2 regions of the Streptomyces sp. NBC_01217 genome follow, and region 2 is predicted to be linked to the other one. Evidence: predicted binding sites of a transcription regulator. Region 2 holds the regulator's gene; the other holds the start of a gene.
What was found. Region 2 encodes HrcA, which represses chaperone genes, less so after heat shock. Its sites were predicted from a motif close to TTNGCACTCNGNNNNNCNGAGTGCNAA; they were not measured.
Positions count from the first base shown of each region.

Region 1 (7,812 bases), 2.1 Mb from region 2:
CATCTGCGGCGCGGCAGCGAGTGCATCGCCAATGACGAGGCCCTGCTCTGGGTGACGCGTACGTTCTTCTCCCGCACCGCGCGCGACGACGCCTGGTGGGCGGCGTTCACCAGGGGCGACGTACCGCCGGAGCGACGGCAGCACCAACACCCCACCCGCTCCCGGGCGTTCGTACTGCTGGCCGCACTGGGCCGTACCGTACCCGCCCTCACCCTCTCGGCGGCGGACTGCGCGGCGCTGGAACCGCAGGTCACCGACTGGTTCGAGCGCGGCGCCACGGAGGCGGAAGTCCTGCACGCCCTCACCGACGGCCTCCCCACCCCCGTCCACCACGCCGCCGCCCTCCTGCGCAGGCGGCTGACCGACAAGATGCCACCCGAACGGGTCGCTCCAGCCCCACAGCGCACGGTGTTGCGCGCCCTGGAATGCAGCGAATGCCGCGCACCCGGCAGCCCGGAGGCCCTGATCGGCGGCCGCTGCGGACCATGCCGGGGCAACCCGGCCGAGGCACCCGCCGGGCCGGACGGAACCATCCCGTCCACCGGCGTACGCACCCGCATGAGCGAGGTACGGGCGGCGATGATCCCCCGGACCGAGCGGAAACACCGCTGACCGGCAAACTCATCCGGCATGTCCGAAACCGGCTCCCACCAGGGAGTGGTTTGATCCGCTCCCCCCTTCAGGTCAGCTACTCCACGTGCTCTTCTGGGCGCTCACCGTAACTAACCCACTCAAAGGGGAGTGCCCATGTCCGAACCCACCCACGAGCAGATCGTCTCGGAGCTTCTCAGCAAGCCGCCCATCGCTCTCGCCCCCGGACCCCGTCTGGACGCCGAGCCGCACGGTGAACTCCCGCTGCCGCCCAGCACCGTGTGGGACCTGCCGGGCGGTACCGCCTGGGTGTACTACGGCGAGGGGCACACGGGTCTCACGCGGCCCGTGATCTTCGCCGACGGGTTCAACACCGGGCCGAGCAGCCTGGACTTCTCCTGGGAGATCATGGAGTTCGGCGACTACGCGCTCATCAGCGAACTCCGCCGCCGCGGACACGACGTCATCCTTCTCGGCTTCCATGAGCGCAGTGCGTCGATTCTGGACAACTCCAGGACCGCTCAGGCCGCGATCCTGCACGCCATCGCGGAGCGGCAGAGCAACACACCGCTGGCCGTCGGCGGGTTCAGCATGGGCGGGCTCGTGACCCGGCACGCGCTGGCCAAGATGGAGAGCCAGGGCATCGACCACCAGACCTCGCTCTACTTCTCGTACGACAGCCCGCACCGGGGCGCCTGGATCCCCATCGCGCTCCAGGCGTTCGCGCACTACATCAAGGATCTGGACAGCCGGTTCTCCGACCAGATCAACAGCCCGGCCGCGCGTCAGCTGCTGTGGCGGCACATCGACAGGTGGGACGGGACGCCGGACCAGAGCGACGAGCGCGCCGCGTTCCTCGCGGAGATGCGGGCCGTCGGCGAATGGCCGCACCGGCCGCGGCTGATCGGTGTCGCCAACGGCGTGGCCAATGGCACCGGCACCGATGTGCAGCCCGGTGAACTGGCCCTGGAGGGCAAGGGCCTGTCGGTCGTGGGCACCAAGCTCTACACCCAGGCCCCGGGCGACCACGAACTCGTGGCGAAGCTGCGGGTGGTGACGCTGAAGACCAACGAGGTGCACACGTCCGGACTCCCGTCGATCGACGGCGCGCCCGGCGGCTCGCTGGAAGGGTTCGGCATCCTCGCCGACGGGCTCAACGCCCTGAACCCCTTCCTCGGTTTCAAGACCGATGTGCGCATCCGCTCGCACTGTTTCGTACCGGCCGTCAGCGCGGTCGACGTCGGCGATCCGGACACGGACGAGGAGCTGTACAAGGACATCTCCGCACTCCCGCCGAATGCCAGTGGGCTCGACGACTTCAAACTCGCGTCCCGGAACGAGGGCCACACCCTCGTGACCGAGGAGCTCTGCACCTGGCTCCTCGACCGGCTCCCGTAGGGCGTCCCGCGCGCAGAACGACATCGGCCCCCGGGACCAGCTGGTCGGGGGCCGATGCGGCAAAGCTGTACAGGAACTACCGATCCGTCAGGATCAGAAGTCCATGTCACCGCCCGGCATGCCGCCCGGAGCGGCCGCAGAGGCCTTCTCCGGCTTGTCGGCGATGACGGCCTCGGTGGTGAGGAAGAGCGCGGCGATGGACGCGGCGTTCTGCAGGGCGGAGCGCGTGACCTTCGCCGGGTCGAGAATGCCCTCGGTGATCATGTCGACGTACTCGCCGGTCGCGGCGTTCAGACCGTGACCGATCGGCAGGTTGCGCACCTTCTCGACGACGACGCCGCCCTCAAGACCACCGTTGACGGCGATCTGCTTCAGCGGGGCCTCCAGCGCCAGCTTGACGGCGTTGGCGCCGGTCGCCTCGTCACCCGAGAGCTCCAGCTTCTCGAAGACGGCCGAGGCCTGGAGCAGAGCCACGCCACCACCGGCGACGATGCCCTCCTCGACGGCGGCCTTGGCGTTGCGCACCGCGTCCTCGATGCGGTGCTTGCGCTCCTTGAGCTCGACCTCGGTCGCGGCACCGGCCTTGATGACGGCCACGCCGCCGGCCAGCTTCGCGAGGCGCTCCTGGAGCTTCTCGCGGTCGTAGTCCGAGTCGGAGTTCTCGATCTCGGCACGGATCTGGTTGACGCGACCCTGGACCTGGTCGCTGTCACCGGCACCGTCGACGATCGTGGTCTCGTCCTTGGTGATGACGACCTTGCGGGCGCGGCCGAGCAGGTCGAGACCGGCGTTCTCCAGCTTGAGGCCGACCTCCTCGGAGATGACGGTGCCACCGGTGAGGATGGCGATGTCGCCGAGCATGGCCTTGCGGCGGTCACCGAAGCCCGGGGCCTTGACGGCGACGGACTTGAAGGTGCCACGGATCTTGTTGACGACCAGGGTCGACAGGGCCTCGCCCTCGACGTCCTCGGCGATGATCAGCAGCGGCTTGCCGGACTGCATGACCTTCTCCAGCAGCGGAAGGAGGTCCTTCACGTTGCTGACCTTGGAGTTGACGATCAGGATGTACGGGTCGTCGAGGGACGACTCCATGCGCTCCATGTCGGTGGCGAAGTACGCCGAGATGTAGCCCTTGTCGAAGCGCATACCCTCGGTGAGCTCCAGCTCCAGACCGAAGGTCTGGGACTCCTCGACGGTGATGACGCCTTCCTTGCCGACCTTGTCCATGGCCTCGGCGATGAGCTCGCCGATCTGGGTGTCGGCGGCGGAGATGGAGGCGGTCGAAGCGATCTGCTCCTTGGTCTCCACGTCCTTGGCCTGCTCCAGGAGGGCGGCGGAGACGGCCTCGACGGCCTTCTCGATGCCCCGCTTGAGAGCCATCGGGTTGGCGCCCGCGGCGACGTTGCGAAGGCCCTCGCGGACGAGAGCCTGGGCGAGAACGGTGGCGGTGGTCGTACCGTCGCCGGCGACGTCGTCCGTCTTCTTGGCGACCTCCTTGACCAGCTCCGCACCGATCTTCTCGTACGGGTCCTCCAGCTCGATCTCCTTGGCGATGGACACACCATCGTTGGTGATCGTGGGGGCGCCCCACTTCTTCTCAAGGACGACGTTGCGACCCTTGGGGCCAAGGGTGACCTTGACGGCGTCAGCGAGCTGGTTCATGCCGCGCTCGAGACCGCGCCGGGCCTCCTCGTCGAACGCGATGATCTTGGCCATGTGAAGTGGTCCTCCCGGACAGGGGTGGATTGCTCCGGACCGAGTGGCGCCCGCGACGGACGGCCTGCGTGCCCGGCGGTTCCTTGCCCCACCGGACCTGCGGGCCTCACCGGCCCGGTCCAAGTTCTGTCACTCTCACCTGGAGAGTGCTAACGCCAATGATTAGCACTCGACCCCCGAGAGTGCAAGCGCCTTCGAAGAAGGCTCGATGAGGGGCGGCGGTCGGGTGACGGGAGGGCGCAAGCGTCGGCCTCGGGGTGTGGACAACGAGAACCGCTCGCGGGCGGGCCCGGACTCGGACGCGCGGAGGGCCCGTACCCCTGGGCAGATTCTCGGGGTCCTCGCAACACCTGATGGCTTACGTGGTCGTCAGTAGATCACGCAGACGCTCGGCTGGAGTTTTCCAGCCGAGCGTTTTGCGTGGGCGGCCGTTGAGTTGCTGAGCGACGTGTTCGAGGTCTTCGGGGCTGTGCACGGACAGGTCGGTGCCCTTGGGGAAGTACTGCCGTAGCAGGCCGTTGGTGTTCTCGTTCGATCCGCGCTGCCAGGGTGAGTGCGGGTCGCAGAAGTAGACCGGAACACCGGTGGACACGGTGAACTGCTTGTGCGCGGCCATCTCGCAGCCCTGGTCCCAGGTCAGCGAGCCGCGCAGGTGCTCGGGAAGGGTCTGGATCAGGGGCACCAGCACGTCACGGACTTCCTCGGCGGTGTGCCCGCCGGGCAGGTGGCCGAGCATGACATAGCGGGTGGAGCGCTCGACCAGGGTGACGATCGCGCTCTCGTTGCGGGTGCCGACGATCAGGTCGCCTTCCCAGTGGCCGGGAACCGCCCGGTCTGCGACCTCGGGCGGCCGCTCGGAGATCATCACCATCTCGTCGACGAACCGGCGCGTTCGCTGGTCCGGGCTGCGGTGCGGCTTGCGGCGGGTGCGCCCGGTGCGCAGCGCTGCCGCGACTTCACGGCGCAGTCCGCCACGGGCCTGCACGTAGATCGCCTGGTAGATCGTCTCCGGACTCACGCGCATGCTCTCGTCGTCGGGGAACTCGGTGACCAGAGCGTGACAGATCTGCTCAGGTGACCACTGCTGCTGCAGCTTGTGGGCGACGTAATCACGCAGCGGACCGTCCGTAGCGAGCTTGGACGCCTTGGGCCTCGGACGGCTCTTCGCCCACGCCCGCTGTGCCCGGTGCGGCTGATAGACGCCCTCGACCGAATGGGCGTCGATCTCCCGCTTGACCGTGGAGGCCGGTCGGCTCAGCGCTCGCCCGATCGCCCGCAGCGATTGACCCTCACGACGCAAGTCAGCGATCAACTCCCGCTCCGCCACCGTCAGGAACCGGTGGTGCAGCTCGGCCTCGACCGCCGCAACGGACGGCTCCCGCGATGCGGCACTGGTGGTTGTCACACCGGTCTTGTAATCGATCCGGCGCCCGTCCGGGTGCAGGCGCGCGCCGTTGCTCTTCCTGATACCACGGTCCCAGTCCCGCGCAGTGCGTTCATGGACCCCGACCAGTGCCGCGGCCTCCCGCTGCCGGACCCCGGACGCGCGAAGCCTGTCGTACTCCACTCGCCCCGGATGCCCGGCCGCGCCCGGCTTCCCACGCCCACGCACGCCGGCTTTCCGCGCCCACCCGGCCGCCGTGTGACGGCTCACCCCGACCACCCGAGCAGCCCCCGCGACACTGCCGTTCTCCCGGTCCAGCGCCTCGAAGAACCTCACCTTCAAGCCCTCAAAATCCACGATCCCCGCAACTCCCTGAAGACCAGGGTGTTGCGGGGATCGCTAGAACCCGCCCTGGGGTACAGGCCCTCCGTGCGTGAGTAGTGTCGTTGGCCGACCGCGTCGAGCTCAGCCGACGGCGAGCTTGACCATGTCCGCCTGCGGCCCCTTCTGGCCCTGCGAGATCTCGAATTCAACTCGCTGACCCTCTTCGAGGGTGCGGTACCCGTCCATCTGGATCGCGCTGTAGTGGACGAAAACATCCGCACCACCGTCGACCGCGATGAAGCCGTACCCCTTCTCCGCGTTGAACCACTTGACGGTGCCCTGAGCCATGCCTAACTCCCCTATTACTGGCCCTTGCACAGGACCGCACTTCGCGGACCCGGGTCAGAACTCACCCCCCGACAGGAGAGGGTGCGTGCGCCGGAACGCGTCGACCGCGGCCGAATGTATCTGCCCAACTGCCCTCTGCAACAGGTCAATCGGACGAGAATTCTGGGAAGCACCGAACGCCCGAATATGAGGAATTCATGAGGTTCCTGGGCAAGTCGGGCCGGGCAAAGGCGACTTATGGCGCAAGGTGATGGAACACTTTGGCTGCTTCTTGTCGCGGCCGGGCGCATTCTCATATGCGGGCAGCACGGGCAGCTGGGGGGACTTCCCTCACTCTACCGCGCTCAACCATGCAGAATTGCCCCCTCCGCTTCTCTCGCAGAGGGGGCAATTCCGGTGACGCTGTGAAGTCGGCCGCCGATCGGCCGCGGGGTCAGCAGCCGCCCGCGACGGCCGGGATGATCGAGATGCCGGCGCCGTCCGGCGTGGCCGTCTCCAGCCCGCCCTCGAAGCGCACGTCGTCGTCGTTGACGTACACGTTCACGAAGCGGCGCAGCTTGCCCTGGTCGTCCAGGACGCGGGCGGCGATGCCCGGGTGGTTCCGCTCCAGGGACTCGATGACCTGGGAGAGGGTCGAGCCCTCGGCCGGGACCTCGGCCTGGCCGCCCGTGTAGGTGCGGAGGATGGTGGGGATGCGGACCTTGACGCTCATGGTGGGTGCCCTTCCTGAAGTCTCGGGTGGTCAGCTGGTGGCGAGGCCGGCGGCGCGGAACGCGTCCAGGCTCGGACGGATCGTCGCGGTCGCCTGCGAGGTGGCGGCCACCGCGTCCAGGGTCTTGAGGCCGTCGCCGGTGTTGAGGACGACGGTGGTCAGCGTCGGGTCGAGCAGACCGGCCTCGATCAGCTTCTTCGTCACGCCGACCGTCACCCCGCCCGCCGTCTCGGCGAAGATGCCCTCGGTGCGCGCCAGCAGCTTGATCGCGTCGACGACCTGCTCGTCGTCGACGTCCTCGACGGCGCCGCCGGTGCGGCGGGCGATGTCCAGGACGTACGGGCCGTCGGCCGGGTTGCCGATCGCCAGGGACTTGGCGATGGTGTTCGGCTTCTGGGGGCGTACGACGTCGTGACCGGCCTTGAAGGCGGTGGAGACCGGGGAGCAGCCCTCGGCCTGGGCACCGAAGATCTTGTACGGCCTGTCCTCGACGAGACCGAGCTTGATCAGCTCCTGGAGGCCCTTGTCGATCTTCGTGAGCTGCGAGCCGGATGCGATCGGGATGACGATCTGGTCGGGCAGCCGCCAGCCGAGCTGCTCGCAGATCTCGTACGCCAGGGTCTTGGAGCCCTCGCCGTAGTACGGGCGCAGGTTGACGTTGACGAAGCCCCAGCCCTCGCCGAGCGGGTCGCCGATGAGCTCCGAGCAGAAGCGGTTGACGTCGTCGTAGTTGCCCTCGATGCCGACCAGCTCACCGCCGTACACCGCGGCCATGACGACCTTGCCCTGCTCCAGGTCGTGCGGGATGAACACGCAGGAGCGGAAGCCGGCGCGGGCGGCGGCTGCGCCCACCGCACCGGCGAGGTTGCCGGTGGAGGAGCAGGAGAGGGTGGTGAAACCGAAGGCGCGGGCGGCCTCGACGGCGATGGCGACGACGCGGTCCTTGAAGGAGTGCGTCGGGTTGCCGGAGTCGTCCTTGACGTACAGGCCGCCGGTGACGCCCAGTTCGCGGGCGAGGTTGTCGGCCTTGACCAGCTTGGTGAAGCCGGGGTTGATGTTGGGCTTGTCCGCGACATCGGCGGGGACCGGCAGCAGCGGCGCGTAACGCCAGATGTTGTCGGGCCCGGCCTCGATGCGCTTCTTCAGCTCTTCGGGGGAGCCGCTCGGCAGGTCGTACGCCACTTCGAGCGGCCCGAAACATGACGCGCAGGCGAAAATGGGGCCGAGCTCGAAACGCTCGCCGCACTCGCGGCAGGAAAGCGCCGCGGCGGCACCGAGGTCGACGGTTTCGGCAGTGGCGTCTGCGGCGGATTCGGCATCGGCGGAAGCAGCCGCGTTC
Region 1 covers NZ_CP108538.1:5,116,055-5,123,866, reverse strand. The annotation lists gene OG507_RS22905 (hypothetical protein) at 1-612, shown strand, start outside; gene OG507_RS22900 (hypothetical protein) at 748-1,989, shown strand; gene groL (chaperonin GroEL) at 2,083-3,705, opposite strand; gene OG507_RS22890 (IS30 family transposase) at 4,064-5,272, opposite strand; gene OG507_RS22885 (cold-shock protein) at 5,555-5,761, opposite strand; gene OG507_RS22880 (MoaD/ThiS family protein) at 6,195-6,473, opposite strand; gene thrC (threonine synthase) at 6,504-7,812, opposite strand, start outside.
Region 1: a site for HrcA is predicted at 3,868-3,894, ahead of groL (chaperonin GroEL). Genes of this name have one in related genera too.

Region 2 (7,812 bases):
CTCCGCGCCCGCGGCGAGCACCGCGGCGATCTGGGATCCGCGCATCAGCCCGCCCGCGGCGATGAGCGGCACCTGCACGGTCTCGCGGACCTGGGACACCAGGGAGAGCAGCCCGATCCCGGTGCCGTCGGTCTGCGGGTCGTCGCGGTGGGTGGACTGGTGGCCGCCCGCCTCTATGCCCTGGACACAGACCGCGTCGGCACCCGCCCACTGGGCGGCCTGGGCCTCCTCGGGCGTGGTGACCGTCACGACGGTGTACGTGCCGACGCCGGCGAACGCGTCGAGAGTCTCGCGGGTCGGGCAGCCGAAGGTGAACGAGACGGCTGGGACCGGGTCGTCCAGGAGGATGGCGAGCTTGGCCTCGTAGCCGTCGTCGCCGCCGCTGGAGTCCGGGTCGTCGAGCGGGGTCTCGTACCAGGCCGCCTCACCGGCGAGCTGATGCCGGTACACCTCGACGGCGCTCGGGTCGGCGAGACCCGGTTGCGGCATGAAGAGATTTACGCCGAAGGGCTGACCGGTCAGCCCGCGCAGCTGTTTGATCTCGTTGTACATGCCGTCCGCCGTCTTGTACCCGGCGGCGAGAAAGCCCAGCCCGCCCGCTTCGGCGACGGCCGAGACGAGCTGCGGACAGGATGTTCCACCGGCCATCGGGGCCTGCACGATCGGATACCGGCAGAGATCGGTCAACACGGATGACATGACCGCATCGTGCCACGTCCCGTGCGCCATGGCGTGCGCGGCCTGCGGTCCGCTTTGCCCGCAAACACCGGGCGGTCCGCTTTGCCCGCAAACACCGGGCGGGCCGGTCCGCCCTCACACCCCGGACGGGCTCGGCAGGCGAGCCCGTCCGGCGGAAGTGAGCAGGGTGCCGGGGCCGTCAGCGGCCGTTGAAGGCGTCCTTCAGACGGGAGAACAGCCCCTGCTGCCCGGGCTGGAACTGCCCGGTGGGCCGCTCCTCGCCACGCATCTTCGACAGCTCCCGCAGCAGTCGCTCCTGCTCCGGGTCCAGCTTCGTCGGGGTCATCACCTCGACGTGCACGATCAGGTCGCCGCGCCCGCCGCCCCGCAGATGCGTGATGCCGCGTCCGTGCAGCGGGACGGACTGGCCGGACTGGGTGCCGGGCCGGATGTCGACCTCCTCCAGGCCGTCGAGCGTCTCCAGCGGCACCTTCGTGCCGAGCGCGCCCGCCGTCATGGGGATGGTGACCGTGCAGTGCAGGTCGTCGCCCCGGCGCTGGAACACCGCGTGCGACAGCTCGTGGATCTCCACGTACAGATCGCCGGCCGGGCCGCCGCCGGGGCCGACCTCGCCCTCGCCCGCGAGCTGGATGCGGGTGCCGTTGTCGACACCGGCGGGGATCTTCACGGTGAGCGTGCGCCGCGACCGGATGCGGCCGTCACCGGCGCACTCCGGACACGGGGTCGGCACGACCGTACCGAAGCCCTGGCACTGCGGGCAGGGCCGCGAGGTCATGACCTGGCCGAGGAAGGACCGGGTGACCTGGGAGACCTCGCCGCGGCCGCGGCACATGTCACAGGTCTGGGCGGAGGTGCCGGGTGCGGCGCCCTCGCCGTTGCAGGTCGCACAGACGACGGCCGTGTCGACCTGGATGTCCTTGGTGGTGCCGAACGCGGCCTCGGAGAGATCGATCTCCAGACGGATCATCGCGTCCTGGCCGCGCCGGGTGCGCGAACGGGGTCCGCGCTGCGACGACGTACCGAAGAACGCGTCCATGATGTCGGAGAAGTTGCCGAAGCCGCCCTGTCCGAATCCGCCCGCGCCACCGCCGCCGGAGGCGGACAGCGGGTCGCCGCCGAGGTCGTAGACCTGCTTCTTCTGCGGGTCCGACAGCACCTCGTAGGCGGCGTTGATCTCCTTGAACCGCTCCTGGGTCTTCGGATCGGGGTTCACATCCGGATGCAGCTCGCGGGCGAGCCTCCGGAAGGCCTTCTTGATCTCGTCCTGAGATGCGTCGCGGCGCACGCCGAGTACGGCGTAGTAGTCCGTGGCCACTTACGACTCCGCCAGGATCTGTCCGACGTAACGTGCCACTGCGCGTACCGCTCCCATCGTTCCGGGGTAGTCCATGCGGGTCGGTCCGACCACGCCGAGTTTGGCGACTGCCTCGTCGCCCGAACCGTAGCCGACCGCGACGACGGACGTGGAGTTGAGCCCCTCGTAGGCGTTCTCGTGCCCGATACGTACGGTCATGCCCGAGTCCTTGGCCTCGCCGAGCAGCTTCAGCAGCACGACCTGCTCCTCCAATGCCTCCAGCACCGGCCGGATCATCACAGGGAAGTCGTGCCCGAAGCGGGTGAGGTTGGAGGTGCCGCCGATCAACAGCCGCTCCTCCGTCTCCTCGACGAGGGTTTCGAGCAGGGTGGAGAGCACGGTGGACACGGTTCCCCGGTCCTCGCTCTCGAAGGATTCCGGCAGATCCTGCACCAGTTGCGGAACGTCCGCGAAACGGCGTCCCACGACCCGGCTGTTGAGCCGGGCCCGCAGATCGGCGAGAGAACTCTCACCGAACGGGGCGGGGCAGTCGATCATGCGCTGTTCGACCCGGCCGGTGTCCGTGATCAGCACGAGCATCAGCCGGGCCGCCGCCAGCGACAGCAGTTCCACATGCCGGACCGTCGACCGGGTCAGCGAGGGGTACTGCACGATGGCGACCTGCCGGGTCAGCTGCGCGAGCAGCCGTACGGTGCGGCCCACGACATCGTCGAGGTCGACCGCGCCGTCGAGGAAATTGTGAATGGCACGGCGCTCCGGCGACGAGAGGGGCTTGACGCCCGCGAGCTTGTCGACGAAGAGCCGGTAGCCCTTGTCCGTCGGGATGCGGCCCGCGCTGGTGTGCGGCTGGGCGATGAAGCCCTCGTCCTCCAGCACCGCCATGTCGTTGCGGACGGTGGCCGGGGAGACCCCCAGCTTGTGCCGCTCGGTGAGCGCCTTGGAACCCACGGGCTCCTCGGTGCCGACGTAGTCCTGGACGATGGCGCGCAGCACTTCGAGTCTGCGTTCGCTGAGCATCGCGCACACCTCCAGCTGTGTTCCTCGGTGGTTCTCGGGCCGTTCCTGCTTCATTCCCAGGAATCCGCCTGGCACTCTGTCCGTACGAGTGCCAGCAACCCCCCGGCCAGTGTACGGCGGTCGAGTGGGGGCCTAGCAAGAGCGACCGGCCACGCTACCGCGAGACTGCGCAGGTCGTTGCCGATAGCGTCGCGGTATGGACGCCTCTTGGGAAGAGTTCGGCTGGGAGCGACTCGGTCACGGAGTGGGCCGGCGGCGCCTTCCCGGTTGGGATGCGACGGTCGCACTGGTGGTCGGAGCGGATGGAGTGCTGCTGCACGACACCGGATCGACACTGCGCGAAGGCGCGGAAGTACGCACCCAGGCACAGGCCCTGCTCGGCCGGAGGGTGACGCATATCGCACTCAGCCACCCCCACTTCGACCATGTGCTGGGCACCGCCGCGTTCTCCGGCGCCCAGGTGTACGGAGCGGTCGGCATGGCCGCGCTGCTGAAGCTCGGGGCCGACGATCTGCGCGCCTCCGCGATCCGCCACGGGGTGTCCGAACACGAGGCGACCGAGGCCACCGACGCACTGGTGGCACCGCAGCACGAGGTGCGCGGCGAGTGGACGCTCGATCTGGGCGGCGGCCGTCAGGTGCTGCTGGCGAATGTGGGCCCCGCCCACAGCGGCCACGATCTGGCGGTACTCGTCCCCGGCTCCCCCGCCGTGGTGCTCTGCGGCGACCTGGTCGAGGAGTCCGGCGAACCGCAGGCGGGCCGGGACGCGGTCCCGTCCCGCTGGCCGGCCGCGCTGGACCGGCTGCTGGCGCTGGGCGGCGAGGACGCGGTGTACGTTCCGGGGCACGGGGCGGTGGTGGACGCGGCGTTCGTACGGGACCAGCGCGACCGGCTGGCCGCCCTCTTCGGCGTGTCGTGATGTGTGGTCGTCCTATCGTCATCCGATGCGCAGTTACCAGCCGGACCTGACCCCGCCGTGGAAGAAGTCCGCCCCCGTTCCCGAGGTCCCCGCCGAGCCCGATCTGGTCGTGGAGGAGGTCTCCACCGGCTTCTGCGGTGCGGTGATCCGCTGCGAGAAGACGGCCCAGGGTCCGACGGTGACCCTGGAGGACCGCTTCGGCAAGCACCGGGTGTTCCCGATGGAGCCGCGCGGATTCCTGCTGGAGGGCCGGGTGGTCACGCTCGTACGCCCGTCGGCGGCCGCTCCCACGCGCCCCGCACGCACGGCCTCGGGCTCGGTCGCGGTACCCGGGGCGCGCGCCCGGGTGGCGCGGGCCGGCCGGATCTATGTGGAGGGCCGCCACGACGCGGAGCTGGTCGAGCGCGTCTGGGGTGACGATCTGCGGATCGAGGGCGTGGTCGTCGAGTACCTGGAGGGCATCGACGACCTCCCGGCCATCGTGCGCGCCTTCTCCCCCGGTCCGGACGCCAGACTGGGCGTCCTGGTCGACCACCTGGTCCCCGGCTCCAAGGAGTCCCGCATCGCCGAGCAGGTCTCGGACGGATACGTACTGGTGGTGGGCCACCCGTACATCGACGTCTGGGAGGCGGTGAAGCCGTCGTCCGTCGGCATCCCCGCCTGGCCGGTGATCCCGCGCGGCCAGGACTGGAAGACGGGCGTGTGCCGCGCACTGGCCTGGCCGGAGAACACGGGCGCGGCCTGGCAGCGCATCCTGTCCACGGTCCACTCCTACCGCGACCTGGAGCCGTCGCTGCTGGGTTCGATGGAACACCTGATCGACTTCGTGACAGCGCCCGGATCCAGCCCTTCCGACTGACCTTTCAGCCCCTTTGGCGTTTGAGGAGCGGGGGTCCGGGGGCAGCGCCCCCGCCCCCTCAGTCCACCAGGTCCCGCACCACCGCATCCGCCAACAAGCGCCCCCGCAAGGTAAGCACCGCCCGCCCCTGCTCGTACGGACCAGGCTCCAGCAGCCCGTCCGCCAGAGCGCGCCGGGAGGCGGCCAGCCCCGCCGGTTCCAGCAGTGACAACGGGCACCCGTCCGCGAGCCGCAGCTCCAGCAGGATCCGCTCGACCCGCCGGTCCTCGGCGGAGAGGATCTCGCGTCCGGCCCCCGGCGACCGCCCCTCGGCCAGCGCCTGCGCGTACGCCCCCGGATGCTTCACATTCCACCAGCGCACCCCGCCGACGTGGCTGTGCGCCCCCGGCCCGGCGCCCCACCAGTCGGCGCCACGCCAGTACAGCTCGTTGTGCAGGCACCGGCCCTCGGGCGTACGGGCCCAGTTCGACACCTCGTACCAGGAGAAGCCCGCAGCGGCCATCGCCTCGTCCGCGATCAGATACCGGTCGGCGTGGGCGTCGTCATCGGTCATCGGGATCTCGCCGCGCCGGATCCGCCGCGCCAGCTGCGTGCCCTCCTCGACGATCAGCGCGTACGCCGACACATGGTCCGGCCCCGCCCCGATCGCCGCGTCCAGCGAGGCACGCCAGTCGTCGTCGGACTCCCCGGGAGTGCCGTAGATCAGATCGAGATTGACGTGCTCGAAGCCCGCTGCCCTCGCCTCCGCGACGCATGCCTCGGGCCGCCCCGGCGTATGCGTACGGTCCAGGATCTTCAGTACGTGCTGCCGCGCGCTCTGCATCCCGAACGAGATCCGGTTGAACCCACCCTCCCGCAGCTCGGCCAGATAGGCCGGACCGACGGACTCCGGATTGGCCTCGGTGGTGATCTCGGCATCGTCCGCGAGCCCGAACTCCTCGCGGATCGCCCCCAGCATCCGTACGAGATCCCCGGCGGCCAGCAGGGTCGGCGTACCGCCGCCGACGAAGACCGTACGGACCGTACGCGGATCATCGCCGAGGACCTTCCGGGCCTGGCGGACCTCGCCGATCAGATGGGCGGCGTAGTTGTCCCTGGAGGCCAGCGCACCGCCGGAGCCGCGCAGCTCGGTGGCGGTGTAGGTGTTGAAGTCGCAGTAGCCGCAGCGGGTCGCGCAGTAGGGCACATGCAGGTAGAAGCCGAGCGGCCGGTCGGCGGCGCCTTCCAGGGCATGGCGGGGCAGCGCCCCGTCGTCGGGTACGGGTTCACCATCGGGCAGTACGGAAGGCATACCGCCCATTGTGACTCGCCGCCGCGGATCCCCGGGCCATGCCCATGATCACGCAGACCGCCCGCCCCGTCCTCCCCTGGGAGGGCGCCTCCAGAAGGGCGCCTCACCCGGCCTGCAACACCAGCAACGCCAGATCGTCATCCGGCGGCCGCTCGGCGAATTCGTGCACGGCCCGCTTGATCCGGTCCGCGATCCCGTCCGCCGACAGACCGGTGCAGTCGGCCAGCGCCATGGCCAGACCGTCCCCGTCGTCGAACATCAGCGCCCCGGAGCGCCGCTCCGTCACCCCGTCCGTGACGCACAGCAGGCTGTCGCCCGGCGCCAGCTCGAAGCTCTGGCTCTCGTACGCGACGTCGTCGAAGATCCCGAGCAGCATCTGCGGCTCGGCGGCCGGGCGCACCTCGCCGCCGGGCCGCAGCAGCAGCGGCAGCGGGTGGCCGGCGCTGGCCAGGGTGCAGCGAACACCGCCGCCGGGCAGCGGCACCAGTTCTCCGTACAGCAGGGAGAGGAAGCGTGACTGCCCGGTGTCCGCCGTCTGCTGGCCGCCCGCCGCGGCCACCATGAGCGCGGCCGCCTCGGCGGCCTCCATCGCGTCGTCGAGGAGCAGCCGGTTGAGCCGGTCCAGCACCTCGCCTACGCCGAAGCCCTCGCGGGCCAGCAGCCGCAGCCAGGGCCGGGCGAGACCGGTGACGACGGCCGCCTCGGGGCCGCTGCCCTGCACATCGCCGAGGACGAAGCACCAGCGGTCGCCGGGGCACGGGAAGATGTCGTAGAAGTCACCGCCGACGACTCCGTCGTCGCTGGGTTCGTACACCAGCGAGCTGGTGACGCCGGGTATGTCGGCGACCTTGCTGGGCAGCAGTGCCCGCTGCAGGATGCGGCTGATGGTGGCCTGCCGGGTGTACGCGCGGGCGGCGCCGACGGCCAGGCCGACACGGCGTACGAAGTCCTCGATCAGGGCGGTCACTTCGTCGGGTACGCGTGCCGTGCCCTCCCTGGCGAGGAGTACGGCGCCGAGTGTGCGGCCTCCCGAGGTGATCCGGTAGGCGAGGGCGGACCCGGTGCGCCCGTCGGATTCCGCTTCCGTGCCGTCCTCCTCGCCACCGGGCCAGGGCATGGAGACGGGGCCCGTACCCACCCGCTCGGGCAGCCGGATCGGGCCCTGCTCCAGCACCGTGCGCAGCTGCCCGGTCTCGGCCTCGTCCCGGTGCCAGACGCTGGCGAGCCGGGGGACGGCCGAGGGGCCGCCGTTCTCGGGTTCCAGCCAGATCGCGCACCAGTCGGCGAGCCTGGGCACCAGTAACTGCCCGGCGAGCGCCGCGACGATGTCCTCGTCGAGCTGGCCGGCGAGCAGGTCCGACGCCTCGGCGAGGAACGAGAGCGCGCCGCGGCCCGCCCAGTCCGCGTCGTCGCGCAGGGCGCGCCGGGCGCTGGGGGCGAGCAGCTCGGCGGCGCGCAGCCCCTGCTGGAAGCCGGGCTCGGCCGACGGTTCGGGAAACGGGTTCCAGTCGTCGACCGGGAGCCGGGCCCAGACGGTCTTGAGGCCGGTGCGGTAGGTGATGCCCCAGCGCTCGGCGAGGGTGCCGACGAGCTGGAGCCCGCGACCGTACTCCGCGGGCTCCTCGGGGCCGGCGGGGGCCTCGCCCTCCGCCTCTTCCGCCGCGCCGCCCGCCTCCGGGCGTTCGCTGCGCACGGCGCGGGCCGGGTGGTGG
Region 2 covers NZ_CP108538.1:2,970,056-2,977,867, forward strand. The annotation lists gene OG507_RS13050 (nitronate monooxygenase) at 1-699, opposite strand, end outside; gene dnaJ (molecular chaperone DnaJ) at 878-2,014, opposite strand; gene hrcA (heat-inducible transcriptional repressor HrcA) at 2,015-3,031, opposite strand; gene OG507_RS13065 (MBL fold metallo-hydrolase) at 3,228-3,950, shown strand; gene OG507_RS13070 (DUF3097 domain-containing protein) at 3,976-4,809, shown strand; gene hemW (radical SAM family heme chaperone HemW) at 4,868-6,109, opposite strand; gene OG507_RS13080 (SpoIIE family protein phosphatase) at 6,204-7,812, opposite strand, start outside.